4 regions of the Arthrobacter sp. SLBN-112 genome follow, and region 4 is predicted to be linked to each of the others. Evidence: predicted binding sites of a transcription regulator. Region 4 holds the regulator's gene; each other region holds the start of a gene.
The links. Region 4 encodes LexA, which represses DNA repair genes until DNA is damaged. Its sites were predicted from a motif close to TCGAACANNTGTTCGA; they were not measured.
Positions count from the first base shown of each region.

Region 1: a site for LexA is predicted at 1,556-1,571, ahead of QF050_RS13185 (LysM peptidoglycan-binding domain-containing protein). Genes of this name have one in related genera too.
Region 2: a site for LexA is predicted at 1,260-1,275, ahead of QF050_RS04345 (shikimate dehydrogenase). Genes of this name have one in related genera too.
Region 3: a site for LexA is predicted at 3,042-3,057, ahead of QF050_RS13280 (DUF6504 family protein). Genes of this name have one in related genera too.

Region 1 covers NZ_JAUSXY010000001.1:2,803,076-2,810,518, reverse strand. The annotation lists gene QF050_RS13190 (lytic transglycosylase domain-containing protein) at 1-1,201, opposite strand, end outside; cyclic di-AMP (ydaO/yuaA leader) riboswitch at 1,456-1,629, shown strand; gene QF050_RS13185 (LysM peptidoglycan-binding domain-containing protein) at 1,633-2,469, shown strand; gene QF050_RS13180 (protein adenylyltransferase SelO family protein) at 2,570-4,036, opposite strand; gene QF050_RS13175 (DUF664 domain-containing protein) at 4,367-4,891, opposite strand; gene QF050_RS13170 (hypothetical protein) at 4,896-5,102, opposite strand; gene QF050_RS13165 (AI-2E family transporter) at 5,286-6,431, shown strand; gene QF050_RS13160 (universal stress protein) at 6,541-7,407, shown strand.
Region 2 covers NZ_JAUSXY010000001.1:919,766-927,208, reverse strand. The annotation lists gene QF050_RS04350 (IclR family transcriptional regulator C-terminal domain-containing protein) at 1-262, opposite strand, end outside; gene QF050_RS04345 (shikimate dehydrogenase) at 353-1,192, opposite strand; gene QF050_RS04340 (MFS transporter) at 1,329-2,666, shown strand; gene QF050_RS04335 (hypothetical protein) at 2,752-3,186, opposite strand; gene QF050_RS04330 (ABC transporter permease) at 3,194-4,135, opposite strand; partial or broken gene QF050_RS04325 (hypothetical protein) at 4,284-4,382, opposite strand; gene QF050_RS04320 (ABC transporter ATP-binding protein) at 4,433-5,158, opposite strand; gene QF050_RS04315 (HlyD family efflux transporter periplasmic adaptor subunit) at 5,155-6,684, opposite strand; gene QF050_RS04310 (IclR family transcriptional regulator C-terminal domain-containing protein) at 6,795-7,443, opposite strand, start outside.
Region 3 covers NZ_JAUSXY010000001.1:2,818,661-2,826,103, forward strand. The annotation lists gene QF050_RS13250 (lipoate--protein ligase family protein) at 1-579, shown strand, start outside; gene QF050_RS13255 (mycoredoxin) at 623-880, opposite strand; gene QF050_RS13260 (SOS response-associated peptidase) at 1,030-1,776, shown strand; gene QF050_RS13265 (VOC family protein) at 1,803-2,225, opposite strand; gene QF050_RS13270 (chorismate mutase) at 2,242-2,565, shown strand; gene QF050_RS13275 (hypothetical protein) at 2,572-2,961, opposite strand; gene QF050_RS13280 (DUF6504 family protein) at 3,094-3,417, shown strand; gene QF050_RS13285 (DNA polymerase III subunit alpha) at 3,414-6,905, shown strand; gene thrS (threonine--tRNA ligase) at 7,031-7,443, shown strand, end outside.
Region 4 covers NZ_JAUSXY010000001.1:3,594,166-3,601,608, forward strand. The annotation lists gene QF050_RS16715 (SseB family protein) at 1-164, opposite strand, end outside; gene priA (bifunctional 1-(5-phosphoribosyl)-5-((5-phosphoribosylamino)methylideneamino)imidazole-4-carboxamide isomerase/phosphoribosylanthranilate isomerase PriA) at 183-929, opposite strand; gene QF050_RS16725 (hypothetical protein) at 1,006-1,164, opposite strand; gene hisH (imidazole glycerol phosphate synthase subunit HisH) at 1,165-1,932, opposite strand; gene hisB (imidazoleglycerol-phosphate dehydratase HisB) at 1,929-2,555, opposite strand; partial or broken gene QF050_RS16740 (histidinol-phosphate transaminase) at 2,617-3,736, opposite strand; gene QF050_RS16745 (LysM peptidoglycan-binding domain-containing protein) at 3,907-4,263, opposite strand; gene lexA (transcriptional repressor LexA) at 4,678-5,406, shown strand; gene QF050_RS16755 (ATP-dependent DNA helicase) at 5,432-7,443, opposite strand, start outside.

The sequences.
Region 1 (7,443 bases), 790 kb from region 4:
CGCTTCCGGCGCTGGCGTACTTGCCGGGCGGCAGCGCCTGGGCTATGCCGTAAGCACCGGAGGAGGCGTTGGTGGCGGTGGTCAGCCAGCTGGATTCTTTGGTCCACAGCTGGGCCAGGCACTGGAACTGGTCCGGGCCCCAGCCGAAGGCACCCAGGCGCCCGGAGGCATAGGCCTTGGCACCGGCCGGATCATTGACGGCACCGCCGGGGACGGAGGGAACGACGACGGGCGGCGGGCTTGGCACGGCCGGCTGCGGCGGACTGCCGGGAACCGGGTCGGCCGGCGGGGCGGGGTTTGCCGCGTTGCCGGCCGGAGCGGCGGGCGCGGGTTTGGGCTGCCGGGCTGCGGCCGCGGCTGCCTGCGCTGCGGCTTCAGCCTGCTGGCGGGCCTGTTCCGCCGCGGCGGCCCGCTTGGCTTCCTGGGCTGCTTCATAGGCAGCCAGCGCCGCCTGGCCCTGTCGGTACTCTCCTTCGAGGGCCGCCGTCGTTCCCTTCAGCGAGGCCAGCTGGGCGGTCAGTTCGCTGCTGTGCTGCTGTTCGTCACTGACCTGCCGGGCGAGCGTGTCCTGGGCGGAGCGGGCCGCGTCCAGTTTGGCTTTTGCTTCCCCGGACAGGCGTTCGCGCTCACTGCGGGCCGCTTTTTCCTGTTCCGCCAGTGACGCGGCAACTTTGCCGGCGGCCGCAGCTTTGTCCACCAAAGCCGCCGTCTTGTCGCCCACCAGTTGGACGAGGTTGAGCCCCTGGACGCTGTTGTTCTGCAGGGCATCCAGGGCCACGAAGAACCCTGTATTGGTCCCGCCCGTCTTGTACGACTGGACGGCAAGGGCACCGATCTCCTTGCGATACTTGGCCAGTTCGTCGTTGGCGCGGGCGGCTTGGGCGGACAATGCGTCCAGCCGCGTTGACGCCGCCTGAAGCTCGGCGTCGGCCGCGGCATAGTCCGCGGCTGCCCGGACGGCAGTGTCACCGGCCGCTTCCGATTGGGCTTGGAGGCCGCTCAGCAGCCCGTTGATGGTGGTGATCTCCGCCGCTTTCGCCGCCTCGGAAGACTGCGCCTGCTGCACGTCAGCCCAGGACGGGTATCCACCGGGCGGTGGAGGCTCGTCCGCGGAGGCAGGCAGCACCGTGGCCGCTGCCACCGCGATGGCGAGCAATCCCCCCATCAGCGGGGACTTGGGCATGGTCACGAACAGGGGCATAGTCCCGAAGCATACCGGCGACACGCCGGGGCGGAAAGACGGCCGTGCCCGCTTTGTTACCCGGAGGGGCCGCCACCGGATCAATCTCCGGTCGATGCCGGGCGGAAGGGCCACATCCAATCGTTTGCAGAATACGAGAGACAAAGCTCGTATGTTACCTAAACGTGACAATTGGGGCGTCCGCGGGTTATGGTCTTCTGGTGTCCCTCCCAAAACGGGACATTCCCATCAGTTTGCCGAGCCCTGCCGCTGATACCGGGATTCAACCGCTTTCATGCTGGCAGGGACGGGGGAACCAAGTTTCCACGACCTTTTGAGGTCTTGGGGTTAAGTCGGACAGCTCCTCCGCCCACCGCGGAGATGTGTTCGGCCGGGTATCTCCAACCCGAACCCGACAGCTCACCCCGCAGGCATGGGAGAGGCGATCTACCGTGTCAAAAAATCTCACCACTGCCCGCCACCGCGCGACTCCGGCCCGTTCCATTGCGCTCGAGGGCCTCGCCCTGACCGCCAAGTCGCAGGCCCGTTCGCTGGGCCGTCCGGCCCTCGCGGTTGCGGCCGCGTCCGGCATTGCCTTCGGGGTCGGCGCCCCGGCCCACGCGGGCGTGACTGGCGCGGACACCACGGAGCAAACTAATGTCCAGGCCACCGCAGCGCCGGCAGTTGCTCCGGCTGGCGCGGCAGCAACCGTGCACACCGTCGTTTCCGGGGATACCCTGGGCGCGATTTCGGCAGCGTACGGGGTCAGCCTGAACGACGTCCTGGCCGCCAACGGCTTGGGCCTGTCGTCCATCATCTACCCCGGCGACCAGATCCGGATTCCCGGTGCAGGCTACGTGGCAGCACCGGCTCCGGCCCCTGCAGCGGCGCCAGTCCAGGCGGCAGCTGCCACCGCACCGGCAAACACCGGCATGAACATGTCCTACGCTTCCGCTACTCCGGTGGCTTCCACCACCGGCACCGGGACCGGGGCCGCCATCCTGGCGTCCGCCTACAGCCAGATCGGTGTGAGCCAGGACTGCACTGCCATGGTTGAGAAGGCCCTGCGTTCGGTGGGCAAGAGTGTCGGCGATCTGGCGCCCACCCAGTTCTTCCAGTACGGCAGCGTGGTCGGCAGCCCGGCACCCGGGGACCTGATTATCACCTCGGGCCACGTGGGTGTGTACGCCGGCAACGGCCAGGTTGTGAGCGGCGGCGTCAACGGGTACACCACGCAGGTGCACTCCATCAGCTGGCTCAGCGGCTACTCAGTGGTCCGCGTAGCCTAAGCCTTCGCACAGCGAAGCCGGCTTCTGACAGGAGGGCGGCAGCCGGGTTTCCGGCTGCCGCCCTCCTGTCGTCCTGCTGCGGGCCTCATTCCGTGGCGGATCAGGTCCCGCAGAAGGTCGTGTACGAGCCGAAGCCCTCCGGGGCCCCTTCCATGTAGCGCTCCATCCCGGCCCGCTCGGTGAAAGGATCGGTGACGGCCTCGAGCAGGCGGTGCAGCGGGGCCAAGTCTCCTTCCGTGCCGGCGGCGAGGGCTTCTTCCACCAGGTGGTTCCGCGGAATGTACGCCGGGTTGACGTTGTCCATCAGCCCCGCATCGGGTTGCAGTGCCAGCCACCGCTCAGCCCAGGCGTCGAAACCGGCTAAGTCCAGCACCATCCCGCGCACGGGGCGCAGGTCGCCGCGGGCGGCCTTGCCGAGGTTTCGGAAGAACAGCGTGTAATCCACTGGGCCGTCTTTGAGGATGGCCACCGCATCATCGACAACGCCTGACGCGGCGTCGTCGCTTCCGTTGCCGCCGGCAAGGCCCAGTTTGGATTTCATGCCACCGGTCCACGCCTCGCTGTACTGTCCACGGAATCCGCCGAGCACCTCCACCGCGGGAGCAACGGCCTTCTCCTGGTCCTCGTCGATGAGCGGGAGCATCGCCTCGGCAAGACGGGCAAGGTTCCATTCAGCAAGGACCGGCTGGTTGGCGTAGGCGTAGCGTCCACTGACGTCGATGGAACTGTAGACGGCCGCGGGATTGAAGGCGTCCAGGAAAGCGCACGGGCCGTAGTCGATGGTTTCCCCCGAGATGGTCATGTTGTCCGTATTCATGACCCCGTGCACGAATCCCACCAGCATCCACCGGGCCACCAGGCTGGCCTGTGCGGAGACGACGGACGAGAACAGTGCCAGGTAGGGGTTTGGGGCTTCGGCGGCCAGCGGATAGTGCCTGCTGATGGCGTGGTCCGCCAACCGCTTCAGGAGGTCCATGTTTTCCGTGGCCCGGGCGTACTGGAAACTCCCAACCCTCAGGTGGCTCCGGGCCACCCGCGCCAGGACAGCACCGGGCAGCATGCCCTCACGCCGGACCTGCCGCCCCGTTGCCACGACGGCGAGCGAGCGGGTGGTGGGTATGCCCAAGGCGTGCATGGCTTCGCTGACAAGGTACTCGCGCAGCATGGGCCCGACCACCGCCCGGCCGTCCCCGGCGCGGGCGAAGGGGGTGCGCCCTGAGCCTTTGAGATGGACGTCCAGCAGGCGTCCGGTGCGGTCCGTGACTTCCCCCAGCAGGAGCGCGCGTCCGTCGCCGAGCAGTGGCGAGTACCCGCCGAATTGGTGACCAGCGTACGCCTGCGCCACCGGGGTGGCACCGGCGGGAACGTGGTTGCCCACGAGGAGGCGCACCCCTTCGGGACTCCGGAGGTATTGCGGGTCAAGGCCCAGGTCTGCTGCGAGCTGTTCGTTCAGGACCAGGAGTTCGGGGCCTGGCGCTTCCTCGGCCTGCCAGGGAACAGCGAGTTCCGCCAGTTCACGGGCGAAGCGGCCATCAAAGGTGACCGTGGATTCAGCTGCTGCCGTCATGGGTTAACCCTATCTCCGTGGTGCCGCCTGGCGCCTGCCGCGCGTCTTTCCGCCTGCGGGGAACGGCAATCCGCTGCAGGTCCCGGGCTGCGATGACCACGGCTTCCGGGGCCCGGGCCTGGGAACGCTCATCGCCCCAAGCGCGGCCGAACCGACGCTGCCCTCGCGCAGCAGTCGGCCGACATCCGGCCCTTCGATTCCCGCCGCCCGCAGCCGGTCCGGCGCGAAGGTGCGCCCGTCAGGCTCGGTGAGCCGGTAGCCTGATCCCCGTGCACGTGCGTGAGGCAGATCCGGGTGGGAACCTGGGACACGGGGCCCAGCACCACGAGTTCACGCACTGCCGGCGTCTGCTCCCGCGCCGTGCAGCCCCTTGGCGTAGGCGGCCTGGCCGGCGTGCTGGAGGCAGTCCGCAAGGATGCTGACCAGCCGTACCCCCAGGGTTACCGGCGGATCCCAGCGCTTGTCCACCACCCGGTCCAGATCCGGGTCGTCCAGGCCAACGAGGACCCTGGCAGTCTGGCGGTGGACGGCTTCGTAGTACTCCAGCAGGAGTTCACGGGGGGCCATGACGGCATCCACCTGCCCGCTGGAGTGGCCGTAGCCCGTGTCATTGTCCGCGAGTGACAGGCCAAAGCGGGATACGAAGCCTTCCGACGTCCAGACCTGCTCCAACTCCCAAGCGGAGGCGACCTGCGCATCCTCCACCCGGCCCAGGTGCCACACCAGCCAGGCAATTGAATTGCCACGACCGGAAGGACGGTGCTGAAGGCGTTCCCCATCGAGCCCGTCGAGCACCTGCCGGACCAGGCCCGGGAGGCGGTCAAAGGCCTCGAGCAGCAGTTCTTTGGATTGCATTGCCCTACTCCCCGGTTGAAGCTTCGTCCTGCAGCAAGGGGTCCTCCTGCCAGCGGTCAGGATTGTTCTCGGCAGCTCCGGGGTAGTTGTCCGGTTCTCCCTTTACCGGGTCCAACTCCAGGGACGGCCCGGCGCCGGGAGTCTGGTCGAGAAGTATGTCCTCTTCCTGCACAACTTCCAGTTCATTGTCGGGAACATTCTGTTCAGTCATGATGATGCCTTTCTCGTTGACCGCGGCGGACAATAGTAAGCGTACTGAGTAACCGTGGCGCCTGTGAACAGCCGGCACATCCGACACCCACGCCTGTTACGGCTTTCCGCGGCCGTGGGGTACAAGGTATCTAAAGGTGCACCATTTCGTGGGCCGGAGTTTGACGGCAGGCAAGGAGAACCCATGGAACGCAATGTATCCCCGGACGGGCGTGGGGCAGAACCGTCCTGGCAGCCGTCCTTCGCTGCGCGGATGTCAGCGCTGTGGGCTGACAGCTTGGGCCGGGCGAGCATCCGGGCGGTCCAGACGCTCTCGCTGCTGGCGCTTGCCTGGGTGGTGGTGGTGGCCGCCACCCGGGTTCCGCTGGTAACCATCCCGGTCCTGGTGGCCTTGATCCTGGCCTCGGCAATGGCTCCTGCAGTGCGGTGGCTCGCCGCACGGGGGTTCCCCCGGGCCCTTGCAGTGCTGTCTTCCTTCCTGGTGATCATCGCCGTGGCTGCCGGGGTGGTGGGCGGCATCATTGCGCTGGTCCGGCAGCAGGCCTCGGTGCTGGCAGCCCGGGCCGAGGCGGGGATTGGCCAGCTGCAGCAATTCATCACCACCGGACCCGTCGCGCTGACCAATGCGCAGATTGACGCGGCCCGCAGCGAATTCCAGAAGTTCCTCGCCGGGGGAACCCTGGGAGCCGATGCGCTGACCGGGCTCAGGACCGCCGGGGAGATTGCCGCCGGCACGGTCCTGACGGCTGTCATCCTGTTCTTCTTCCTCAAGGATGGCGAGAAAATCCGGATGTTCGTTATCGGGTTCCTTCCCGGGAACCACCAAGGAAGGGCACAGCTGGCGGCAGAACGCAGCCTCCTGGTACTCGGCGGCTACGTCCGGGGCACCCTGGTCATTGCCGCGATCGATGCAGTCCTGGTCCTGGTGGGGCTGCTGATCCTCCGGGTCCCGCTGGCCGTCCCGCTGGCAGCCGTGGTCTTCCTGGGCGGGTTCATTCCGATCATCGGGGCAACCACCGCCGGCAGCCTCGCCGTGCTTGTTGCGCTCGTGGAAAACGGACCGGTTCCCGCACTCATCGTGCTGGTCATCCTGGTGGCCGCAAACCAGTTCGAACACCACATCCTCCAGCCTGTCTTCATGGGCCGCGTCCTGCGGATCCACGGGCTGGTCATCATCCTGGCGTTGACGGCCGGGGCAACCTTGGCCGGGGTGGTCGGGGCCCTGCTCGCCGTCCCGCTGGCCGCCGTCGGATGGACCATCTACAAGACCGTCGCCGAACGGGAAGCAACAGCGGGGGAACCTCCCACTCCGTCCGGGCCCGCGACTTAAGGTCCCCCCGCGCACCGGCTTCGGTGACTTTCGGCCCTAGAGTGCCGATGGGGCGGGGGCCAGTCTTGAAGGGCAGGAAGACCCTTCACGACAAGCAGGAAGTGCGGCCATGTCATCACAGAAACCAATCGCCGTGGGCACCAACGATTCAGCACAAAGCCAGGCCGCTGTCTTGTGGGCAGCCCGCCGTGCCCATCGCGCCAACCTGCCACTGGTGATCGTCCACGTGGTGGATGACCGATGGATCGCGGAACCGTACCCTTGGTTCGGAACCCTCCAGCAGGCCGGCGAGGAACTCCTCAAGACCGCCGCCGGACGCCTCGAAGGGTCCGTGCCGGTGACCCCCGCCACGGAAATGCTCACCGGAAGCGTGGGCGGGGCCTTGGCCAAATATTCCAAGAAGACCTCCATGATGGTCATCGGCTCCGGCAGCGGGCACCTTGGCGGCGCCCTGGCCGACCGCGCACTCCAGGTTGCCACCGCCGCCAAGGTTCCGGTCGCCGTCATCGGAACCCAGGACCTTGAAGGCAGGACCGGTGTGGTGGTTGGCGTGGATGGATCCGCGGAATCGACCCAGGCCGTCGCATTCGCTGCGGCCGAAGCAGACCGCAACGGTGACGAACTCACGGTCGTCTACGCCGTCAATGTCCCGGACCCGGTCATCGATGCCGGCCTGACACCCGCCGCCCTCGCAGACCTCATCGTCGATGAAGAACGCATCGTCCTCTCCGAGACCGTTGCCGGGCTCAAGGAAGACTACCCGGACCTGACGGTGCAGCAGCGCCTTGTATCCGACCGCGGCCCGGTGGACGCCCTCGTGGATGCCGCCGCGGGGGCCCGCCTCCTGGTGGTGGGCAGCCGCGGGCGGGGCGCCTTCAAACGCCTGCTGCTGGGTTCAACCGCCCATGGCGTGCTGAAGCACCTTCCGTGCCCCACGATCATTACCCGGACCCAGGCCGTGAAGGACACCATCTAGCCGCAGAGCCCGCAGGCCGTCTTCCCAACCTGTCCA
Region 2 (7,443 bases), 2.7 Mb from region 4:
CCACCCTGGGCAGCGTCAAGCCGGCCAGGTAGGAGCGGCCGATGTCGAGGGACCGGGGTGTCAGTTCGAAAGCGGACCCTTCGGCCCGGACGTAGCCAAGATCGGCCAGGGTCAGCAGGAACCGGCGTGCGGAGGCGCGCGTCATGTCCGTCGCGGCTGCCACCTGGGAAACGGTGAGCCGTTGCTGGTCCGGCGTGAAGGCGAGCAATACGTCGAAGGCCTTCTCCACCGACTTCACAAAGTAGCCTGCCTGCTCCTCCATGGGCGTTGCGGTTTCCTCTCCGGACGTCGGTGGCGCACCGCTCAGGTTTGCCGGGTTTCAGCGCCTGTCCGATCATATCGGGGGCGGCTGTCAGGACGCCTTCCGGAGATGCCCGAGCGTTTCCTGCAGCAGCCCGCGGGCCCGCCCGTCCAGGCCCAGCAGCGGGACCATGGCCACGGCTTGCTCGCGGAGGTGGTCCCATCCGTCGATGTACCGGAGCCCCATCCCGCGGGCCCGGGCCACGCTTGCCGTGGTGTGGCGGGCGTACACGAAGTCGTAGAGCATGGCGTCCGGCGCCAGCGGGCCGCTGCCCCACGCGGGGCCGTCCGAGCTGCCCTTTCCGATGGGGGTGGCGTTGACCACCAGGGATACGTCGCCGGCGAGGTCCTGCGCCGCAAGCCATGTGACGGTCCGTGTATCAATGCCAAGTTCCAGGCCAAGCTCCATCAGCTCTTTGGAAGCCCGGGGGTCCTGGTCCGTGATGGAGACGGCACCCACGTTTCCGCGCAGGGCGATCAGTGCCGCCCGCGCCGCTCCGCCGGCCCCAAGTAGCAGCGCATGCCGGTGGGAGACGCCGTCCAGCAGCACCTCCACCGCAGTGATGTCGGTGTTGTGCCCCGCCAGTTCCCTGCCCTCCTTGACCAGGAGGTTGCAGGCGCCGCTCAGCCGGACCGGGGCGGTCACGCGGTCCGCGGCCTCAGCTGCCCAGTGCTTGTGCGGCATGGTGATGTTGGCCGCCAGGATCCCGGGTTCCAGGAGCCTGCCGCGGGTCCGGGCCAGGTCGCCGCCCGCCGGGACGTCCCAGGGTTCATAGGTCCAGCCAGTGCCCAGTTCCTGCAGGACGGGATTCCACAGATCGGGAGACATGGCCGTGGATGCAGCCGACCCGATCAGGATGAGGCGGGATGCCTCCACAGAAGGATTCCTCATAACGCACCTTTCGCGCAGTGCCATTGTGATTGGTCTCACTCGCTAGTATCCTCGATTCAAACGCATATCGCACACATGTTCGGTATACGCACAAAATCAAGAAATTCACGCTCCCTTCAGCGCGGAAGGAAATCCCATGACAGACATCGCAGCAGGCTCGCAGGCCCAGTACATACCTGACGCCCAACGCCGCCTCAAGCGCGCCAGGAAGGCAGCGCTGGCCGCCTTCCTGGGCGGCGCCCTGGAGTATTACGACTTCTTCATCTACGCCACCGCGGCGTCGCTGGTGTTCTCGAAGATCTTCTTCCCATCGGGCGACCCGACCATCGCCCTGCTGGCCTCGTTCGCAACGTTCGGCGTCGCCTACGTCGCCAGGCCGTTCGGCGCCGTGGTGTTCGGCCACCTGGGTGACAAGATCGGACGCAAGAACACGCTGGTGCTCACCCTGGTGCTCATGGGCAGCGCCACGTTCCTCATCGGCGCCCTGCCTGACTTCAATGCCGCCGGCTACTGGGCGCCTGCCCTGCTGGTACTGCTCCGCCTGATGCAGGGCCTTTCCGCGGGAGCCGAGACAGCAGGCGCTTCGGCGCTCTCCACCGAGGAAGCACCCGAAGGCCGGCGCGGCTTCTTCGCCAGCTTCTCAATGAGCGGCATTTCCTTTGGGATCGTCCTGGCCTCATTGGCCTTCCTGCCGGTGGCCGCCATGAGCGAGGCAGACCGGCTCGCGTGGGGCTGGCGGATCCCTTTCTGGCTCTCCATCGTGGTGCTCATCGTGGCGTACCTGGTGCGCCGCTCGCTGGAGGAACCAGAGGTCTTCGAGGAAAAGCAGGACCATGGCGAACTGGTGAAACTGCCGTTCGCCAAGATGTTCCAGACCCATCCCGCGCAGTTCTTCCAGGTGGCACTGATGTCCTTCGAGACGGTCACCAACACCTTCATGCAGTCGTTCGGCCTGGCCTACGCCGTGTCGGTAGGCGTTCCCGCGTCCACCATGCTGTGGGTCAGCATCGTGGGCAACGTCCTGGCGATTGCCACCCAGCCACTGACTGCCCGCCTGTCGGACTCGTTCGGCCGCCGCCCGATCTTCATCATCGGGGTCCTGGGCTCCGGCATCATGATCTTCGTCTACTTCTCCGTGATCGCCACCGGAAACATCCCGATGATCTTCCTGACCAGCACCCTGATCACCGCCGGAACGTACGCCATGTCCAACGCGATCTACCCGGCATGGTTCTCCGAGCTCTTCAATGTCAAGGTCCGCTACTCCGGCATGGCAATCGGGCTCCAGATCGGCATCCTCTGCGCCGGCTTCACCCCACTGCTGGGAACCGCCCTGGTAGGTGCGGAGAAGGCCAACTGGGGCCCGGCAGCCTGGATTGTCGCGGCGTCATCCATCCTGGCGGTAGCGGGTGCATGGTGGGCCCGTGAAACCGCCAAGACCCCGCTGCGGGAACTCGGCAACCCGGTCAGGTAGCGCCTGGGCCGCCCGGACAAAGGTGGGGCCGACGACGGGACGCACCTCCCGCCGTCGGCCCCACCCTTGTCTGCTGCCGGACGCCCTACTGGCCGGCTGCGCCCGTAGGCGCGGCGGCCGGGGCGGTAGCGCCGTTATTGCCGCCGCTGCGTCCCTGGCCGGGCGTTTGGGTGCCTGGGTTGTTGCCGGTTCCGGCCCCGGCGCGGCCATTGGTTCCCTGGAAGTTGCCCACGTTGGTCCGCCCGCCCCGGGCGCCCAGGTCAAGCTGCTTCTGCACCATCGAGCCGCCGAAGAACCCTGCCACCACCAGCAGGACGCAGGCCAGGATCTTCGTGGTGCGGCCGGGCGTGTACCGCTTCCTGGGAATAAAGGGCTCGTCGTTGGCCTGGACCTCGGCCGGCTGGTCCGGGAAGGGCCCGTGGTCCTCGCCGGGGGGCGTCAGGGGAACGGGAGCCGGCAGCGCTTCGGTGACGGCAGCGGTGTCCGGGCTGTAGGGGCTGTAGGGGCTGGAGCTGTTCACGGGTTTCCTATTCATAGCGGAGGGCATCGATGGGCCGCAGTTTCGCGGCCTTGTTGGCGGGGTAGACCCCAAAAACCAGTCCAATGACGGCCGAAACCGCCAGGGACAGCCAAACTGTCCAGGCCTGCACCTCGGGTTGGACGCCGAGCACGGGGAACGCGCTGCCCGCAAAGCCGACGGCGATCCCCGCCACCCCGCCGATCACCGAGATCACCAGGGATTCGATCAGGAACTGGGTCACGATGCTGCCCCGGGACGCACCGATGGCCTTCCTGATGCCGATCTCCCGGGTCCGTTCCGTCACGGTGACCAGCATGATGTTCATAACGCCGATCCCGCCGACCAGGAGGCTGATGGCAGCCACCGCCCCGAGCAGGATGGTCAGTGTCTGGGTGGTGTTGGTGGCGGTGGTGAGAATCTGCGCCTGGTTGCGGACCTGGTAGTCCCGGTTGGTGGAGTCGACGTGGTGGCGGGCGTCCAGGATCATCTGGATCTCGTTTTGCGCCTGGTTCATGACGTCCGCGGAGGCAGCCTGCACCGTGATCGACGCCAGCGTGGGCGCGTAGCCGGTGAACTTATTCTGCGCGGCGGCGAACGGCACCACCACGATGTCATCGGGATCGTTCAGGCCGGTAGATCCTTTGACCGCGAGCACGCCGGACACCGTGAAGTTCTGGCCGTTCAGCTGGATGGTCTGCCCCACCGCGGAACTGGTGGCTGCGCCGAAGAGGTCGCTGGCCACCGTGTTTCCGATGACTGCCACCGGGTTGCCTGCCTGCTGGTCGGCTTCGGTGAAGAACGCCCCGGACGCCATGGTGCTGTTGGTGATATCGAAGTACGAGGATGTGGTCCCGAGGAAGCTCGCAACGGAGTGGGTGGCGCTGGTGTACGTTGCGGTGACGCCCTGCGCCTGGACGATCGGCGCCGTCCGGGCCACATCGGGGGCCAGGACTGCATCCGTGAGGGCATGTTCGTCGTCGAGGGTGAGGTTGGTGCTGCGGGTGCGGCTTGCCCCGGCCTGGCCGCCCCGTGCTGCGTCCGCCCACGCTGGTGGAACGGCTGACGGTGAGGACGTTGGTGCCCAGCTTGCCGATCTGGGCTTTGATGTTGTTGCTGGTCCCCGCCCCGACCGCGAGCAGGATAATGACAGCGGCAATGCCGATCAGGATCCCCAGCGTGGTGAGTACTGAACGCATCTTGTTGGCGGCCACGCCGGACAGGGCGAACCGCGCCGATTCGAGGAGGTTCACGGCGCCACCGCGAAAGTTCTTGCGGTCACCGGCTGCTGCCGGACATCGGAGACGATCCTGCCGTCCTGCATCCGCACCACCCGGCCGGCCCGCTCGGCGACGTCCATTTCGTGCGTGATCATCACGATGGTCCGTCCGCTGGCGTGCAGGTTCCCGAAGAGGTCCAGGATCTCGGCCGAGGACCGCGAGTCCAGCGCTCCCGTGGGCTCATCGGCCAGCAGGAGCACCGGGTTGGTCACCAAAGCCCTGGCGATGGCCACGCGCTGCTGCTGGCCGCCCGACAGCTGCGACGGCTTGTGGCCTGCACGGCTGGACAACCCCACGGTGTCCAGCATGGCCAGTGCGCGGCTGCGCCTCTCGTGCCGCCCCACTTTCGCGTAGGCGAGGGGCATGGCCACATTGTCCACCGCCCTGGTCCTGGAGATCAGGTTGAAGTTCTGGAACACAAAGCCGATCTTGCGGTTGCGGATCTGTGCCTGCTGGTACTCGTCCAACTCCCGGGTGTTGATGCCGTCCAGGCGGTAACTTCCGGTGCTGGGCGCGTCGAGGCAGCCGATGATGTTCATCATGGTGGACTTCCCGGACCCCGACGCTCCGATGATGGCCACGAAATCGCCCCGCTCGATCGCGATGTCCACATGGTCCAGCGCGCGCACCTCTGCCTCGCCCTTGCCGTAGACCTTGCTGACACCGGAGAGTTCGATGACGGCTGCCACGGTCACTGGCCGCCGTTCCGGGTACCGCCGCGGGTGCCCGCGCCGCCAAGTCCACCGGCGCCGAATCCGCTGCCGGGGGTGGTGCTGCCGGTGTCCAGGGTGCTGGAAATGGCAGGGAGTTCCACCTGGTCCCCGTCGGCAAGGCCAGTCAGGACCTGGGTGCGCCCGTTGGCGCTGATCCCCGTGGTGACCGTCACCGGCGTCGGGGTACCGTCCTTGAGGACGTTGACCGTCTGCCGGTTCCCCGTGGTGGTGATAGCGAGGCTGGGCACCACCAGGGCGTCGTCGGCCGTGGCGGTGGTGACCGAAATGTTGGCGCTCTGGCCCAGGCGCAGCCCGGCCGGCGGATTGGCGATGGAGACCGTCACCGGATAGGTGACCACGCCGTTGGTGGTGCTCGAGGTCTGGGCGATGGAGACCACCTTGCCGGTGACGGGCGCGGCGGCAGGATCCTGGGCCAGTGCGGGAAAGGTGAACTGGGCCGTCTGGTCCGGCTTCATGCTGGTGACGTCGGACTCGGAGAACCCGGCAACCACCTGCAGGTGGCCGGTGTCGCTGATGGTGACCAGGCCGCTGCCGGAGCTTCCCGCGGCAGACGACGATGCCCCGGAGGACGCGGACGAGGCGGCCCCGGTGCCACCGCCGGCGGTGGCACCGGACGAAGCTGCCGAGGAACCCGAGGAGGATCCCGTCAGCGCGCCGGCCGTTGCGGTCACCGACGTGACGGTTCCTGCCACCGGCGAGGTCAGGTTGCAGGCGGCGAGGTTCGCCTTGTCCGTATCGACGGCGAGTTGGGCGCTGGTGACGTTGGTGCCCCCTGCCGAGGCTGCCGCGTTCTGGGCGTTGCCCAAGGCAGTGGTGGCGGAGGCAACCTGCTGCTTGTCCTTAAGCTGGGTGGACGCAGCCTGGTTTTGCGCCTGAGTCAGCGCGGCCTGGTCCTTGGCCAACTGGTTCTGGGCAGCCGCCACCGGGTCCGTCCAGTTGGCAGGCTTCGGGTTGGGGACCGGCACAGCCTGGGCGGCGGTCACGGCAGCATTATCGGCATCCACTGCCTTCTGGGCCGCGGACACCGCAGCGGACTGCTGGGAGGAGTCCAGGCCGGCGGATTGCTGGGCGTTCACCAGGGACTGGTTTGCCGTAGCCACCTGCCCGGCGGCGGATGCCTGCTGCTGGTTGGCCTGGGCCGTCACCGAATCCAGCTGGGCTTGGGCCGCGTTCAGGGCATTCTGGGCATTGGTGGGATCGATGGACACCAGCAACTGCCCGGCAGTCACCTGCTGGCCCAGTGTTGCTGCCACGGATTGGATCACGCCGCTGCAGTTCTGGGCGCTGACCACCGTGGTGGTTTGCGGGGCGACATTGCCCGAAGCTGTGGCCACTGAAGAGATAGCCGCCTTGCCCACCGTTACCGTGCGCACGGCCGCTGACGGGGTGGTGGAGCCAGCCGCCGTGGCCGTGAGGTAGGTGCCTGCGCCGAGGGCCAGAATGACGGCGCCCAGGCCCAGGTTGATAACAAGGGATTTTGAGGTCATGGCTGGACCTTAAAAGGGGCACCTGAAGATACGCCGTGAAAATGGTGGGAGCAGGGCGAATGGGACTTTTTGTGTCGTCCCGTCCCGGTTCATCCCACCCGCAAACGGGCCTACCCGCGGGCGGTGAGGTCGGCGGAAATGAGTTTCGCCGTCGCCACGATTTCCTGTGCCACCGAGGCCAGGTAGGCGTCCCGGTCCGGTTTGGCTTCCACGGACTGCGCCTGCAGGGACACGTTCACCGCCGCGACCACCTTGGAACCGTCATAAACCGGGGCGGCCACGGACATCAGGCCCAGCTCGAGCTCCTGGTCCAGCAGGCACCAGCCCTGCGCCCGGACGGTTTCCAGCACGGCCAGCAGTTCCGGGACGCTGCCCAGGGCGCGCGGCGTCAGCGGCTTGACCTCCGCCGCCGCCAGGTACGCCTTGAGGTCCGACGCCGGCAGGTGGGCCAGCAGCACGCGGCCCATCGACGTCGCATACGCCGGGAAGCGGGTGCCCACCGTGATCCCGATGGTCATGATGCGGCGGGTGGTCACCCGCGCGACATAGGCGATGTCCGTACCGTCCAGCACGGCGGCGGAGGTGGACTCCCCCAGCTTCAAGGAGAGTTCTTCAAGGTGCGGCTGGGCCAGCTGCGGCAGTGACAGCCCCGAAAGGTACGCGTATCCCAGCTGGAGCACCTTGGCCGTCAGCGCGAACGTCTTCCCGTCGGTCCGCACGTATCCCAGCTCCACCAGGGTGTGCAGGAACCGGCGTGCT
Region 3 (7,443 bases), 780 kb from region 4:
CAGCGTGACACCCGGCTGCCCGGATTCGAGGCGGCCGCCCGGGCCTGCCTGGACAACGGCTTCGAACCCTTGGTCCGGAGGGCAGGGGGACGCGCTGCCGCCTATCACCAGGGCACCCTGGTGGTGGACCACATCGAACCGGACGCCGACGCCGTTGCCGGGTCCAAAGCCCGGTTCGGCTACTTCGGTGAACTCTTTGCACAAGCCCTGCAGAACGTCGGGGTCCAGGCTGCGGTGGGGGAAATCCCCGGCGAATACTGCCCCGGCGAGTTCAGTGTCCACGGAACCGATGCGGCGGACAGCTCCCGCCGGGTGAAACTGGTGGGCACCGCCCAGCGGGTGGTTTCCGGTGGCTGGCTCTTCAGCTCAGTGATTGTGGTGGAGGATTCCGCCCCGATCCGCAAGGTACTCACGGACAGCTACGCCGCCCTCGGCCTCGACTGGAACCCGGCCACGGCCGGAGCGGCCAACGATCTGGTGCCCGGGCTGGATGTGGCGGCCGTGGAGCGGGCCCTCCTGGAAACGTATGCGGGCCACGCCACCCTGGAAACTGCTTCCTTCAGCAGCCTGGGGGCGTGACCCGCATCAGTTCTTCGGCGCGAAGCCGGAGGTCTCCAGCCGTTTAGGCAGCGAGCCTGCTCTGGACCTCGGCGGCCGACGGGTTGGTGGCAGCGGAGCCGTCCGGAAACAGGACCGTAGGCACGGTACGGTTGCCGCCGTTCAGCTGCTCCACGAGTTCGGCAGTGCCGTCAACTTCTTCGATGTTGATTTCCGTGTAGCCGATGCCCTTCGCGTCCAGCTGCTTCTTCAGCCGGTTGCAATAGCCGCACCAGGTGGTGGAAAACATGGTGATGGTGCCGGATTCGGGAGTGAAGTCCACGCGGATCTCCTAAACGTCGCTTGAAAGGTTTCCTTACCGTCAACGGTAGCGCGGCCCCCGGTATTCCCGGGCTTTCCGGAGCTGCGGGGCGCCTGGATGACAGTATGTGGCGCCGGTGGCATGCTGGTGCCATGTGTGGACGCTACGTAATGGCACGCGCCGTGGGGGACCTCCTGGCCGAGTTCGACGCCGAGCTGGAGGATGAGGTGAGCATTCCGCCGTCGTGGAATGTTGCGCCCACCGACGCCGTCCCCATCGTCCTGGAGAGGCTGGTGGATGATGACTCTGCAGGAGCCAGGCAGGTGCGCCAGTTGCATGTGGCCCGGTGGGGCCTGGTCCCTTCCTGGGCCAAGGATCCCGGAATCGGGTCGCGGATGATCAATGCCCGGAGCGAATCCGTGCTGGAGAAGCCGGCGTTCAGGAAGGCAGTGCAGTCGCGGCGCTGTGCCGTCCCCGCCGACGGCTATTACGAATGGAAGCAAGGCCCCGGCAAGTCCAAGCAGCCCTACTATGTGCACCCAGGGAAGGACCATGGGCTGGTTTTCGCCGGCCTGTATGAGTGGTGGAAGGACCCGTCGATTCCTGAAGGGGAACCGGGACGCTGGCTGCTGTCGACCTCCATCCTCACGGCTGACACACCACCGCCCGGGACTGAATCAACGATCTTCGGAAAGCTGACCGAGCTGCACGACCGCGTGCCGCTGCCCATGGACAAGGCCACCATGGAAGCGTGGCTGGACCCGCAGGCTGACGACGCCGCTGCCCTTGTGGACCTGGTGCGGTCCGGGGTCAAAGATGCTGCCGCCGACTGGCACGTGGAGTCCGTGGGCAAGGAAGTGGGCAACGTCCGCAACAACGGACCGGACTTGATCCGGCCGGTGGAGGCCCTGTTCTAGCAGCCCCGCAAGGGTGCGGAAGGCCATCACACGGTGACCGTGCCGGCATCGTCCACGGTCCACGTGGGGTTGTACGCCACTTCCCAGCGGAAGCCGTCCGGGTCCGCGAAGTACCCCGTATAGCCGCCCCAGGGCTGCGTGACGGGTTCGGCGATGATGACGGCGCCCGCAGCCGCGGCCTCTTCCATGACCCGGTCCACGTCCCCCGCGCTTCCCAGGTTGTGGCTCAGGGTGATACAGGGAACGCCGTCCGGCGGGCTGACGACTGCCTCCGCCTGCATCTGCCGGGCGTCCCAGAGGGAGAGCACCAGGCCGTGGTTCACCTGGATGAACAGCACCTCCCCGGCAACCTCGCGGTGGACCGGCCAGCCCAGGCCGTCGACATAGAAGGCCCGCGACCGGTCAACGCTGCTGACACCGAGGGAGATAAAGTCGACTCTTGGCTCCATGCTTCGATACTGTCAGATGATGGCGACAATTCAAGGAAACGATCGGGATGCCCAGGCCGACAAGGAACAGCTCGCAGCTGTCCGGGTTGCCGTTGACGAGGTGGATGAACAGATTGTTACCCTCATCGCCCGCCGCGAACGGCTGATCCGGATCGCCGGCACCCTGAAGGGCGACGACGCCGAGGTGCGGGCCGCTGGCCGCGTTGAGCGGATCATTGAACACGTCCGGGCCGCGGCGGAGAAAAAGGACATCGACCCGGACATCGTCGAGTCAACCTACCGGGCTATGATCTCCGCGTTCATCGAACTCGAACTGAAGATCCATAAGGAAACCAGCTAGGGAACCCTAGAGGGATTCCTCCACCGGCACCCCATGCTGGAACTCCCGTCCGTCGGCTTCGCTGAAGGCTGACAGGACGTGCCCCTTCCCGAGCCCGTTCAAGGCCGTTGCGGGAAAGCTCCCGGTAATGGTGCTCTCCGAGTGGGATACACCGGACAGGTCGTAGTCTTCCTCGATTCCCTGGTCCCGGTTGAACGCATAGCAGGCAATGGCCTCCCCATTCATGAATTCAATGCACAGCCGGCGCTGCGTTGAATAGTCCGGTGTGGCCCCCATTAAACCCACCACATAAGCGCCGGATCCCGGAATAGCGCCATCGATATTGAACGTGGCCACCAGGGTGGAGTCCTGGGTCTTGATGCTTGCCTGCTTCAGGAGTGCGTCATCGGTACTCATGCCATCATCCTGCTCCCTGCTGCACGGTCCGTCCACCCCCGCCTATGTTTTGCCGCCTCCCCGACGTAGACTGGATTTATTCGAACACATATTCGAATATGGCATTTGGGAAGTACCGTCCGGGAGGCGCGCATGGGCATGTTCAGCGAGTCCATTGACGTGGCGTGTTCCGCATCCGGTCAGCCTGAATCGCTGACGTGGGCGGGCAAGGAATATCTCGTCTGCGCTGAACCCGTCCGGTGGTATGAACGCCGGCAGTGGTGGGCAGAAGACGCCAGGGCTCCCTTAGGCAGCGGACCAGGAGTGGTTGACCACGAAATCTGGCGAATCCAGGTGCTTCCTGCTGCCGCGAACCATGCTTCAGAACCCCTTACCCTCGACCTGACCCGGCATGTCAGCAGCGGCCGGTGGCGGCTGCTGCGGATCCATGACGCCCTTCGCCCCAGAACAGCATGAGCTTCACTCACCTCCACGTTTCCACAGCATTCAGCGCCCACTACGGCGTCTCCTGGCCGGAGGAACTTGCACAGGCCGCCGCAAATGACGGCGCCACAGCCCTGGCCTGCACCGATCGGGACGGCCTGTACGGCACCATCAAACACCTCAAAGCGTGCATGGCTGCGGGCATCGACCCCATTGTGGGGGTGGACCTTGCGGTCTTTGACGACGACGGTGACCACCGCACGCAGGTAGCCGGCCGGGTGGTGGTGCTGGCCCGCGGGCACAACAATGGTGCCGGGTACCGTGCGCTGTGCCGGCTGGTCTCCGACGCCCACGCACGGACCTCCGGGAAGGCCGGGGGAACTGTGCCCGTGGCAGTCACCCGTGCCGAACTTGCCTCCCGGACCCTCGACCCTGTGACCCTCAAGCCGGTGCTGACCGTCCTGATTGGTCCGGACTCCGACGTCGGAAGAGCCATGGGCGGGCGGCGATACCTTCGTCCCCGGACGCTGTTCAAACAATGGCTGGATGCCATGCCCGCGGGAACCGTCGTTGCAGAAATCGTCTCCCAGCTCAGCGCACCCGGTTCTCCCCTCAGCACCGCCCATGCAGTCCGCATGCTCCGGCTCGCCGAGGAACACCATGTGCCCGCCGTCCTCAGCAACGCGGTGCGGTACTGCGCTGCGGACGGAGCGCCAACCGCAGATGTCCTGGACTCTGCCCGGACGTTGAAGTCCCTGCCGGAACTTGCAGGGGAACCGCTGCTCCAGCCCACCGGCCAGGGATGGCTGAAAACCGCGGACCAGATGCTCGGCCTGGGCAGGGAAATCATTTCCGCTGCAGGGTATGGGGCCGCCGACCTCAAGCAGCTGATGGCCCAAACTGAGGCGCTCGCCGACCTCTGCCGGATGGACCCCAGCACGGACATGGGGTGGAAGCAGCCCGTGGTGCCGGAGGCCTCAGTCATTGGCATCACCCAGGATCCACACGTTGAACTTATCCAGCGGTGCCACGCGGGAATCGGCAGGCGGTTCCCCGGGATCGGCGGCCGGAACGAAAAAACGATGCTGGCACGGTTGGAGCATGAGCTGGGCATCATCCGGAACCTGGGATTCTCGTCCTACTTCCTGACCGTGGCAGAGGTATCCAGGATGATCCAGGACATGGGAGTCAGGGCGGCAGCCCGGGGATCCGGGGCGTCCAGCCTGGTCAATTACCTGATCGAGGTCAGCCACGTAAACCCCTTGCAGCACGACCTCATCTTTGAACGGTTCCTCTCCAACGACCGCGCCACCCTCCCGGACATCGACATCGACGTCGAAAGCGCTGAACGCCATAACGTCTACCACCAAATTTTCGAACGCTTCGGTTCCGAGCGCGTCACCCTGATGAGCATGCAAAACGGATACCGGGCCCGTGGGGCAGTGCGCGACGCCGGGCTGGCGCTGGGGATGGACGATGACGAAGTGGGGGAGATTGCCAAGCAGCTGTGGCGGTTCTCAGCCAGGAAGTTCCGCGAAGCGCTGCAGGAAAAGCCCGAGCTCCGGGAGTTCGCGGGCCGGGTGGAACATCGCGACGCCGACGGAAACCAGCAGTTGGACCTGCTGGTGGACTTGACCGAGCGGCTGGACCGGCTGCCGCGGCACATCTCGATGCACCCCTGCGGGGTCATCCTGGGGGACGCCACCCTCCTGGACCGCACCCCGGTCCAGCCCAGCGGCCTGGGCTTGCCCATGAGCCAGTTCGATAAACACGACATGGACCCCATGGGAATGCTCAAGCTCGATGTCCTGGGCGTCCGGATGCAAAGCGCCATGGCCTTCGCGGTCCGGGAGGTGATCCGCCTGCACCCGACCAAGGCCGAGGTGGTGGCTGCCGGCCGCCACCCCGCAGGTCCCGACGGCAGCGGACCTGACTACATCGCCGCGAACGGCCGGATCGACCTCAACGCCGTCCCCCTCGACGACGAACCCACCTATGAGCTGATCCGCAGCACCCACACCCTGGGGTGTTTCCAGATCGAATCCCCGGGACAACGGGAACTGATTGGAAAGCTGGCACCCCGGGAATTCAACGACCTCATCATCGACATCTCCCTGTTCCGGCCAGGGCCGATGAAATCGGACATGGTGCGTCCCTTCCTGGAACACCGTCACGGTTTCGCCCCGGAGGTGTACCCGCACCCGGACCTCAAACCGGTACTCCAGGAAACCCATGGAGTGACGGTCTTCCACGAGCAGATCCTCAAGACCTTCCATGTCATGACCGGTTGCGGCCTGGCCCGCGCGGACGAATTCAGGCGCGCCCTCGGCAACGAGGTCCTGGAGGGGGCGGTGGAGGAATTCTTCCGCCGCGAAGCCCGTAACAGAAGCTACTCTCCCGAGGTGGTGGACAAGGTCTGGGGAACCCTCAAAGCGTTCGGCAGCTTTGGTTTCTGCAAAGCCCACGGGGCAGCCTTTGCCGTACCCACATACCAGTCGGCCTGGCTCAAGACCCACCATCCCGAAGCGTTCCTGGCCGGGCTCTGGGAGCACGACCCAGGAATGTATCCCAAGCGGCTGCTGGTGGCCGAAGCCCGGCGGCTCGACATCCCCATCCTGCCGCTGGACATCAACCGCAGCCACGGCGAGTACCGGGTGGAACGGGTGGAGGCAGGCAAGGACCAGGGAAAGCTGGGAATCCGGCTGAGCTTGAACGGGATCTACGGTCTTTCAGCGACTGAATTGAAGCGGATTGTCGCCGGGCAGCCCTACGACTCCCTGGCGGACCTCAGGGCGCGCTCGCGGCTCAGCAAGCCCAGTATCAGGCGCCTCGCCCAGTTGGGGGCCTTTGATTCACTGCACCGTGAAGCCGGAGGGCAGGCCAACCGGGCAGACCTTGTACAGCACCTCCAACAACTCCAAACAGGCAAAGGGGCACGCAAGGGTGTGGAAGTCCTGGATGGCCAACTGTCATTTCCCCTGGGCGATGTTGAACTGCGGAATATCAAACCAGGGCTGCCGGCACCCACCCTGGTGGAAAACGTCAGGGCCGAACTCGATCTCATGGCCGTCGATGTCAGCAGCCACCTGATGGACAGCCACCGGCCATTGCTGGACAGGCTCGGCGTCACCACCGCCGACTCCCTGCTCAGCCTTCGCAATGGCACCGAGGTCCTGGTGGCCGGTGTCCGGGTGGCAACCCAGACCCCTCCGATGCGTGGCGGCAGGCGGGTGGTTTTCATCAGCATCGACGACGGCACCGGCTGCGTGGATTCGGTCTTCTTCCATGAGGCGCAGGAAAGTGCGGGACCCCTCCTTTTTGGTACCCGTTTGCTGCTGATCCGCGGCACCACCCGAAGGACCGGCCCCCGGGGCATCAGCCTGAGCGCGAGCATGGCCTGGGACCTGGCCAGGACAGAGACTTTGCCGTTCCCGGATTCAACACCTCCTCCGGACTCCGGCGGCCCGCATCCCCTGGACGGCATCAGCCGGGCGCTGGCAATCACCGGTTTCAGCGGCTGAACCCTGTCCCGGGCACCGTGTGCTGCGTTGGTTGGCCCCTGCCGGAACCGATAGCATTGACGGTGGCTGGCTGTGGTCCCCGTACGCCACAAGCTATGAAGCCGAACTTTGAATAGGAGACACCCGTGTCAGATGCCCAGCAGATCACCCTTCTCGTCGATGGCGAAGAGACCAAGGTGACTACCGGGACAACCGGTGCGGAACTCTTCTTTGAGCGCCGTGACGTTGTTGTAGCCCGCGTCAACGGCGAGCTGAAGGACCTGGACCAGGAACTTCCCGAGGGCGCCGAGGTGGAGGGCGTCACCATTGATTCCCCCGACGGCCTGAACGTCCTGCGCCACTCCACCGCCCACGTGATGGCTCAAGCGGTGCAGCAGCTGCGTCCCGACGCCAAGCTTGGCATCGGCCCCTACATCACCGATGGGTTCTACTTCGACTTCGATGTTTCCGAGCCCTTCACACCCGAGGACCTCAAGACCCTCGAAAAGATGATGCAGAAGATCATCAACCAGAACCAGAAGTTCGTCCGCCGCGTGGT
Region 4 (7,443 bases):
TCGTCCTCGAAGTTGTGGATTTTGGCGTCCTCACCGGCAAGGCTGCGCCCGGCCCAAGGCTGGCCCGCGGAATCCCCGGCCCCGCCTGCCCCTGCGAGGGCTGCGGCGATATGACCTGGCAGTTGACGGGCTGCGGGACGTCCCTGCTCCTCGGCGTTGGACATTGAATGGATCTTCCGGGCCTAGCGACGGCCGGCGACGTCGAGGGCTTCGGGCAGCGTGAATGCTCCGGCGTACAGGGCTTTGCCCACGATGGCACCTTCCACGCCCAGCGGCACCAGGGAGCGGAGGACTTTCAGGTCATCGAGGCTGGAGATGCCGCCGGAGGCGACCACGGGCTTGCCGGTCTTCTCCACCATCTGGCGCAGGAGTTCAACGTTGGGTCCCTGCAGGGTGCCGTCCTTGGTCACGTCGGTCACCACGTAGCGGGAGCAGCCGGCCTCCTCGAGGCGCCCCAGCACCTCCCAGAGGTCCCCGCCTTCCTTGGTCCAGCCGCGGCCGGCCAGCGTGGTTCCACGGACGTCCAGTCCGACGGCGATTTTGTCGCCAAAACGCTCGATGGCCCGGCGGGTCCACTCCGGATTTTCCAGCGCAGCGGTGCCCAGGTTGACCCGGGCAACGCCCAGGTCCAGGGCCGCTTCGAGGGTCTCGTCGTCGCGAAGTCCGCCGGAGAGCTCCACCTTGATGTCCAGCCGGCCTACGACGTCGCGGAGCAGGTCCGAGTTGGAGCCACGCCCGAAGGCTGCATCCAGGTCCACCAGGTGTACCCATTCGGCGCCTTGCTGCTGCCAATTCAGCGCCGCGTCAAGGGGCGTCCCGTAGCTGGTCTCGCTGCCGGCCTCGCCCTGGACCAGCCGGACGGCCTGGCCGTTGACGACGTCGACGGCTGGCAGCAGTTCAAGGACCGGCAGGTCATGTGCGGTGGTCATACTCATCCTCAGTGTTGGTGCTTCGGGGCAGGGGCAAGGGCGATCCGGCCGGCTGGAACGGCGCCGGCCGGCGGGGTCAGCTGGCGGGCAGCGTGAGCAGGTAGGCGGCCAGCAGCGACATGGCGGCCAGGACGTAGAACGATACCTGGGTCCACAGTGGCTTGTGCTGCTGCCGGAACGAGATGCCGCCGCCAATCAGGATGCCGGCGAGGCCCATCAGGAGTACGGACCACATCTAGGCGCCGCTGCCGGCTTCGGCCTGGGCGGCGCCGTGGCCGGTTTCTCCGGTGGCGGGCTTGCGGAGGTTTTCCACCCAGTTGCGCAGGAGCCGGGCGCCGGCGTCGCCGGACTTTTCGGGGTGGAACTGGGTTGCGCAGAGCGGCCCGTTCTCGACGGCGGCGATGAACGGGCCGCCGTGCTCGGACCAGGTGACCAGGGGCGGCGCCATCCGTGGCTGGATCACGTCGAAGTTCCACTCCTGCACACCGTAGGAGTGCACGAAGTAGAACCGTTCGTTTTCGACGCCGGCGAACAGCTTGGAGCCTTCGGGCACCTTGACGGTGTTCCAGCCCATGTGCGGAACAACCTCGGCGCGCAGCGCCTCCACCTTGCCGGGCCATTCACCGATACCTTCGGCTTCGGTGCCGTGTTCCACGCCGGCTTCGAAGAGGACCTGCAAACCCACGCAGATGCCCAGCACGGGGCGGCCGCCCGCCACCCGCCTGCCGATGAGCCGGATGCCGTCCACGGCCTTGAGTTCGCGCATCACGGTTTCGAATGCGCCGACGCCGGGCACCACCAGGCCGTCGGCGTTGAGCACGTCTTCCGGTTTGGCGCTGAGGATCACCTCCGCACCGGCGCGCTCCAGGGCGCGCACGGCGGAGCGGACGTTCCCGGACCCGTAGTCGAGTACCGTCACCGTGGGCTTCCCCTCGGGCGACGGGAGCTTCCGCGACGCGGCGGGATCGATGATCGCCCCGTCCTTGAGGACCTGGCCGCTCACAGCGCACCCTTGGTGGACGGGATGCCCTCGACGCGGGGATCGGGTTCGACGGCGGCGCGCAGGGCGCGAGCGAAGGCCTTGAACTGCGCCTCCACGATGTGGTGCGGGTCCCGGCCGGCCAGGACGTTCATGTGCAGGCAGATGCCGGCGTGCAGCGTGATGGCTTCAAAGACGTGGCGGGTCAGGGAGCCGGTGAAGTGGCCCCCTATCAGGTGGTACTCCTGGCCCGCGGGCTCACCGCCGTGGACCAGGTAGGGGCGGCCGGACACGTCCACCACCGCGTTGGCGAGGGCTTCGTCCAGCGGCACGGTGGCCTCGCCGAACCTGCGGATCCCGGCCTTGTTCCCCAAGGCGGTCCGCAGGACTTCGCCAAACGTGATGGCCACGTCCTCCACGGTGTGGTGGACGTCGATGTGGGTGTCGCCGGTGGCCTTGACGGTCATGTCGATCAGCGAGTGCTTGCACAGTGCGGTCAGCATGTGGTCGTAGAACGGCACCGAGGTGTCGATATCGGACACGCCCGTTCCGTCGAGGTTGATCTCCACGAGGACGGAGGACTCGCTGGTGGCGCGCTCCATGCGGGCGGTCCGGGCCGCAGCCGTGTTCGATCCGGTTGAACTCATGGTGAAGGATCCTTAGTGGGAGAAGGAGTGGTTCAGGGCGTCCAGCGCCGCAGTATCAAGTCTAGGCGGGAAGCGCGGCGCGGCCGGCAAGAATGCGTTCCAGGGACGTGAGGAAGGCTGTGGTTTCGGCCTCAGTGCCGGCCGTGACCCGCAGGTGGCCGGGAATTCCCACGTCGCGGATCAGCACGCCCGCATCCAGCAGTTCCTGCCAGACCTGGTGCGGGTTGTCCAGGCCGCCGAAGAACACATAATTGGAGTCGGATGCGGCCGGTTTCAGCCCCATCCTGGTCAACTCCGCCACAATACGGTCGCGCTGCTGCTTGATGTCCCGCACATCGGCCATCAGCGCTTCCCGGTGTTCCAGGGCTGCCAGCGCCGTGGCCTGCGTGATGGCGGACAGGTGGTAGGGCAGGCGTACCAGGCGCAGGGCATCGGTGACCTCCGGGGCCGCGGCCATGTAGCCGAGCCGGGCACCAGCGAGGGCGAACGCCTTGCTCATGGTGCGGGATACGATCAGCCGCTCCCTGCCGGGCAGCAGGGTCAGTGCGCTGGGGGTGCCGTCGTGGGCGAACTCGTGGTAGGCCTCATCCACAATGACGATGGTCTGGCTTGCGGTACCGGCCTCGTAGACAGCCTCCACGACGTCCAGTCCCAGCCCGGTGCCGGTGGGATTGTTCGGTGAGCAGAGGAACACGATGTTCGGCTGCAGTTCCCGGACCTGGCGGGCAGCGGATTCTGCGCTGAGGTCGTAGCCTTCCGCCCGGACACCGGTGATGTATTCGGTGTCGGTGCCGCTCGCCAGCAGGGGGTACATGGAGTACGTGGGGCGGGAAGCCCAGCGCGGTGCGGCCGGGGCCGCCGAAAGCCTGAAGAATCTGCTGCAGGACCTCGTTGGAGCCGTTGGCGGCCCACAGGTTGGTTTCGTCGAGGCCATGGCCAAGGTATTCCGCCAGGGCCTTGCGGAGATCGGTGAACTCCCGGTCCGGGTAGCGGTTGAGGCCTGCGGCGGCCTCCGTCACGGCGGCGCTGATGGCGGCGCGTACATCCGCGGGTACGCCATGGGTGTTCTCGTTGACGTTCAACAGAATGGGGACGTCCAGTTGGGGTGCCCCGTAGGGCGTCAGCCCGCGAAGGTTACTGCGGAGGGGTAGCCGGTTGAGGCGTTCTAGCTGGTCGTTCACCTGACCAGTTTAGTTGCCGTGGCAACTACCGGAAAATGTGACACCTTTGGCAGGCTTCCGGCGCGGCCCGCAGGAGGAGCCGAAGGAAGCCGGCGCGGGGGTCCAGCGTCGGTGGCAGGGCAGGGCAGGGCAGGGCCGCGGCCACGTTGCGGCGACCACTCAGCGGCGGGTCAGTGGCTGGGGACGAAGAGTTGCTGCCCCGGCAGTACGGCACCGGCGGACAGATTGTTGAGCTGGACAATGTCCGCCATCACGTCGCGTGCATCGCGGTCCGGAGCTACGGCACCGGCGATGGACCACAGGGACTGGCCGGGCTGGACGGTTACCGTCACCGTGGGCGTCACGGCGAGGTCTGCGGCGGAGTCGGAAGCCTTGGCCGGGGAGTGGAAGAGCCCCGCCAGTGAGAGCAGCAGCACCGCGAGGAGAATGAGCGGCACTCCCACCAGGACGATCCGGCCGCGCCGGGTCAGCCGCAGTGGCGCGTGGGACGACGCGCGGCCGGCGCTGGTCCGCCGGCTGCCGGACATGTGGTGTTCCCCGCTGAGGAACTGCGGCCGCGAAACGTGGGTAAGAGTTAAAGCTGACATGAACTGAGCCCTCCTGGACCTGCCGTGCTGCCCGGGTGTCCGTCCCCGCGCCGCCCTGCCCCGTCCTGCCGGAATGCCTACTCTTCCGGCCAGGTCTTCGAACAAGCCATGCACTGGTTAGAACACATATTCGAACTTTGCTTACTAAGTTTTAGCACCTATCAACGAACAATGTCGAGACTCGCTAGAACAAATGTTTGAAAAAGCAATGTGGCTGGCCTAGCTTGGAAACCAAGAACAACCACCACTGAAGTTGAACAGCAGGGTCTGACAATGACAGCGGCAACCCTTCACTCGGCGCCGGGGACGGCGCGGAGCGGAAGATCCGGCGGCAAGCGAAAGGCATTGGCGAACATGGCAGCAGCAGCCGCCGGGGGCAGGACGGCCCCGCAACCGAAGAAGACTTCCAAGGGGCTTACCCCACGGCAGAAGAAGATCCTGGAGACCATCCAGCGGTCCGTCAATGACAACGGCTACCCGCCCTCGATGCGCGAGATCGGCGATACGGTGGGCTTGGCCAGCCTGTCCAGCGTGACCCATCAGCTGTCCCAGCTGGAGAAGTTGGGCTACCTCCGGCGCGACCCGAAGCGGCCGCGGGCCATGGAGGTGCTCATGCCCCTCACCCTTGATGGCGGCGCCGGGAAGGCCATCGCCGCGTCAGCGCCGCAGACGCCCGGCGGCACCGTGACGGAACTGCCCACCGCGCTGGACACCGCGATGGTTCCGCTGGTTGGACGGATTGCCGCCGGCGGTCCCATCCTCGCCGAGCAACTCGTTGAAGATGTCATGCCGCTCCCCCGCCAACTTGTGGGCCAGGGTGAGCTGTTCATGCTCAAGGTGGCCGGCGACTCCATGGTGGACGCCGCCATCTGCGACGGAGACTGGGTGGTGGTGCGCCGCCAGGCGGATGCCGTCAACGGGGACATCGTCGCTGCCCTGCTTGATGACGAAGCCACCGTCAAGACCTTCCGCCAGCGTGACGGCCACACCTGGCTGCTCCCGCAGAACACCCAATACGAACCCATCCTCGGTGACCACGCCACCATCATGGGCAAAGTGGTTTCGGTGCTGCGGTCCCTCTGACACTTCCTCCGGCTGCGGCAGGTCCCTATCCTGCGGCCTCCGCGCCGAGCCGGGTAAGTGCCGCCAGTGCCTTGCTGCGGTCCGTGGTGGACCAGAACGGCGGCAGCGCGCCCCGCAGGAATCCGGCGTAACGCTCGGTTGCCAGCCGCGAGTCCAGCACGGCCACTACGCCCTTGTCGCCGGTTGACCGGATGAGCCGGCCGGCGCCCTGGGCCAGCCGGATAGCCGCGTGGGTGGCCGAAACGGACATGAAACCGTTGCCGCCGGCCTGGGCAACGGCCCGCGACCGTGCTGTCATGAGGGGATCGTCCGGCCTGGGGAACGGAATGCGGTCGATCACCACGAGCCGGCAGGATCCACCCGGAACGTCCACCCCCTGCCACAGGGACATGGTCCCGAAGAGGCAGGTGTCCGGCTCGTCGGCGAACTGCTTGACCAGGGCGGTCATGGTGGACTCGCCCTGGCAGAGCACCGTCACACCGAGCTTGGGCCGCAGGGCGTCGGCGGCCTCCTCCGCAGCGCGCCGCGAGGAAAAGAGGCACAGTGCACCGCCACCGGATGCTTTGACGAGCGCCTCGAGCTCCTCCAGCGCTTCCGGAGACACGCCACGGCCGGGTTTGGGCAAGTGGCCCGCCACGTAGAGGATGCCTTGTTTGGGGTAATCGAAGGGTGAGCCGACGTCCACGCCAGTCCAGCTGGGAGCTCCGTCGCCTGTCAGTCCCAGTCCTCCAGCTGCCGGTTCGAACGCGGACCCGATGGCCAGGGTGGCTGAGGTCAGCACGACGGTGTGGCCGGCAAAGAGACCTTCCCTCAGCCTCCCGGCAACAGAGAGCGGCGCGATGTTGACCAGGACCGGCGCATTCTCGTCAGACTGGGAGTAGCCCTGGCCGGGATCGAAGGTGCTGGCCCGCGAGAACCAGACCACTTCGCGGTTCTCCCGGGCCGCCAGCAGCCGTTCGCACAGTTCCAGGATGAGCATGAGCCGGGACCGGGCGAGCTGCCGCCCGCCGTCGGCCGTGGTGTTGCTGTCCCCCTTGGAATCGGACAGCGCCGCGCGGCAAGCCTCGCGCAGCTGGTCCACGCAGTCCAGCTGTTCATCGTTCAGCCCGTTGGGAAGCAGGCCGTTCGGCGCCCCGGCAAGGGCCAGCTCAAGGTTGGCGGCTGCTGCGTTGAGGGCGTCAACGGTGATGGCGGTGTGTTTGCGGGCACCTGATGCGGCCGCGTGCACCATGGCTACGGACAGCTGCCCGGACACGGCCCCGGTGACGCGGTCCTGGAGTTCATGCGCCTCGTCCACCACCACGACGTCGTACTCGGGCAGGACGGCGAGCCCTTCGAAGGCGCTCACGGCCAGCATGGCGTGGTTGGTCACCACGACGTCTGCCTCGGCCGCGTCCTGCCGGGCCAGTTCACTGAAGCACTCTGCGGCCATGGGACACTTCTGGGCCCCCAGGCATTCCATGGATGTCACCGAAACCTGCCGCCACGCACGGTCGGTCACGCCGGGCAGGAGTTCGTCACGGTCGCCGGTGGCCGTCTTTTCGGCCCACTCCCGGAGCCGCACCACTTCCTTGCCGAGCTGGGAGGCCGGGCCGCCCACGGAGGCGGCGAAGTGCGGAACACTGGTGTCCTCGCCCAGGGAAAACAGCTGGCCCTCGGAAGGCTCCTCGGAGGGGAACCCGCCCTCCATCTTGTGGCGGCAGACGTAGTTGGACCGCCCCTTGACCAAAGCCACTTTGACGGGCCGGTCCAGGGCCGGGGTGATGTTTTTCAGGAGTCGGGGCAGGTCCCTGCCCACGATCTGGGTCTGCAGCGCAAGCGTGGCCGTGGACACCAGTGCGGGCTTGTTGCTCTCCAGGGCATGGGCAATGAGCGGTACCAGGTAGGCCAATGACTTGCCGGTGCCCGTGCCGGCCTGGACCAGGAGGTGGTTGCCCGTACTGATGGCCCGGGCAACCTGGCGGGCCATCTCGTGTTGTCCGGTGCGGCTTTGTCCGCCCATGCCGGCGACGGCGCGGTCGAGCAGTTCAATGACGA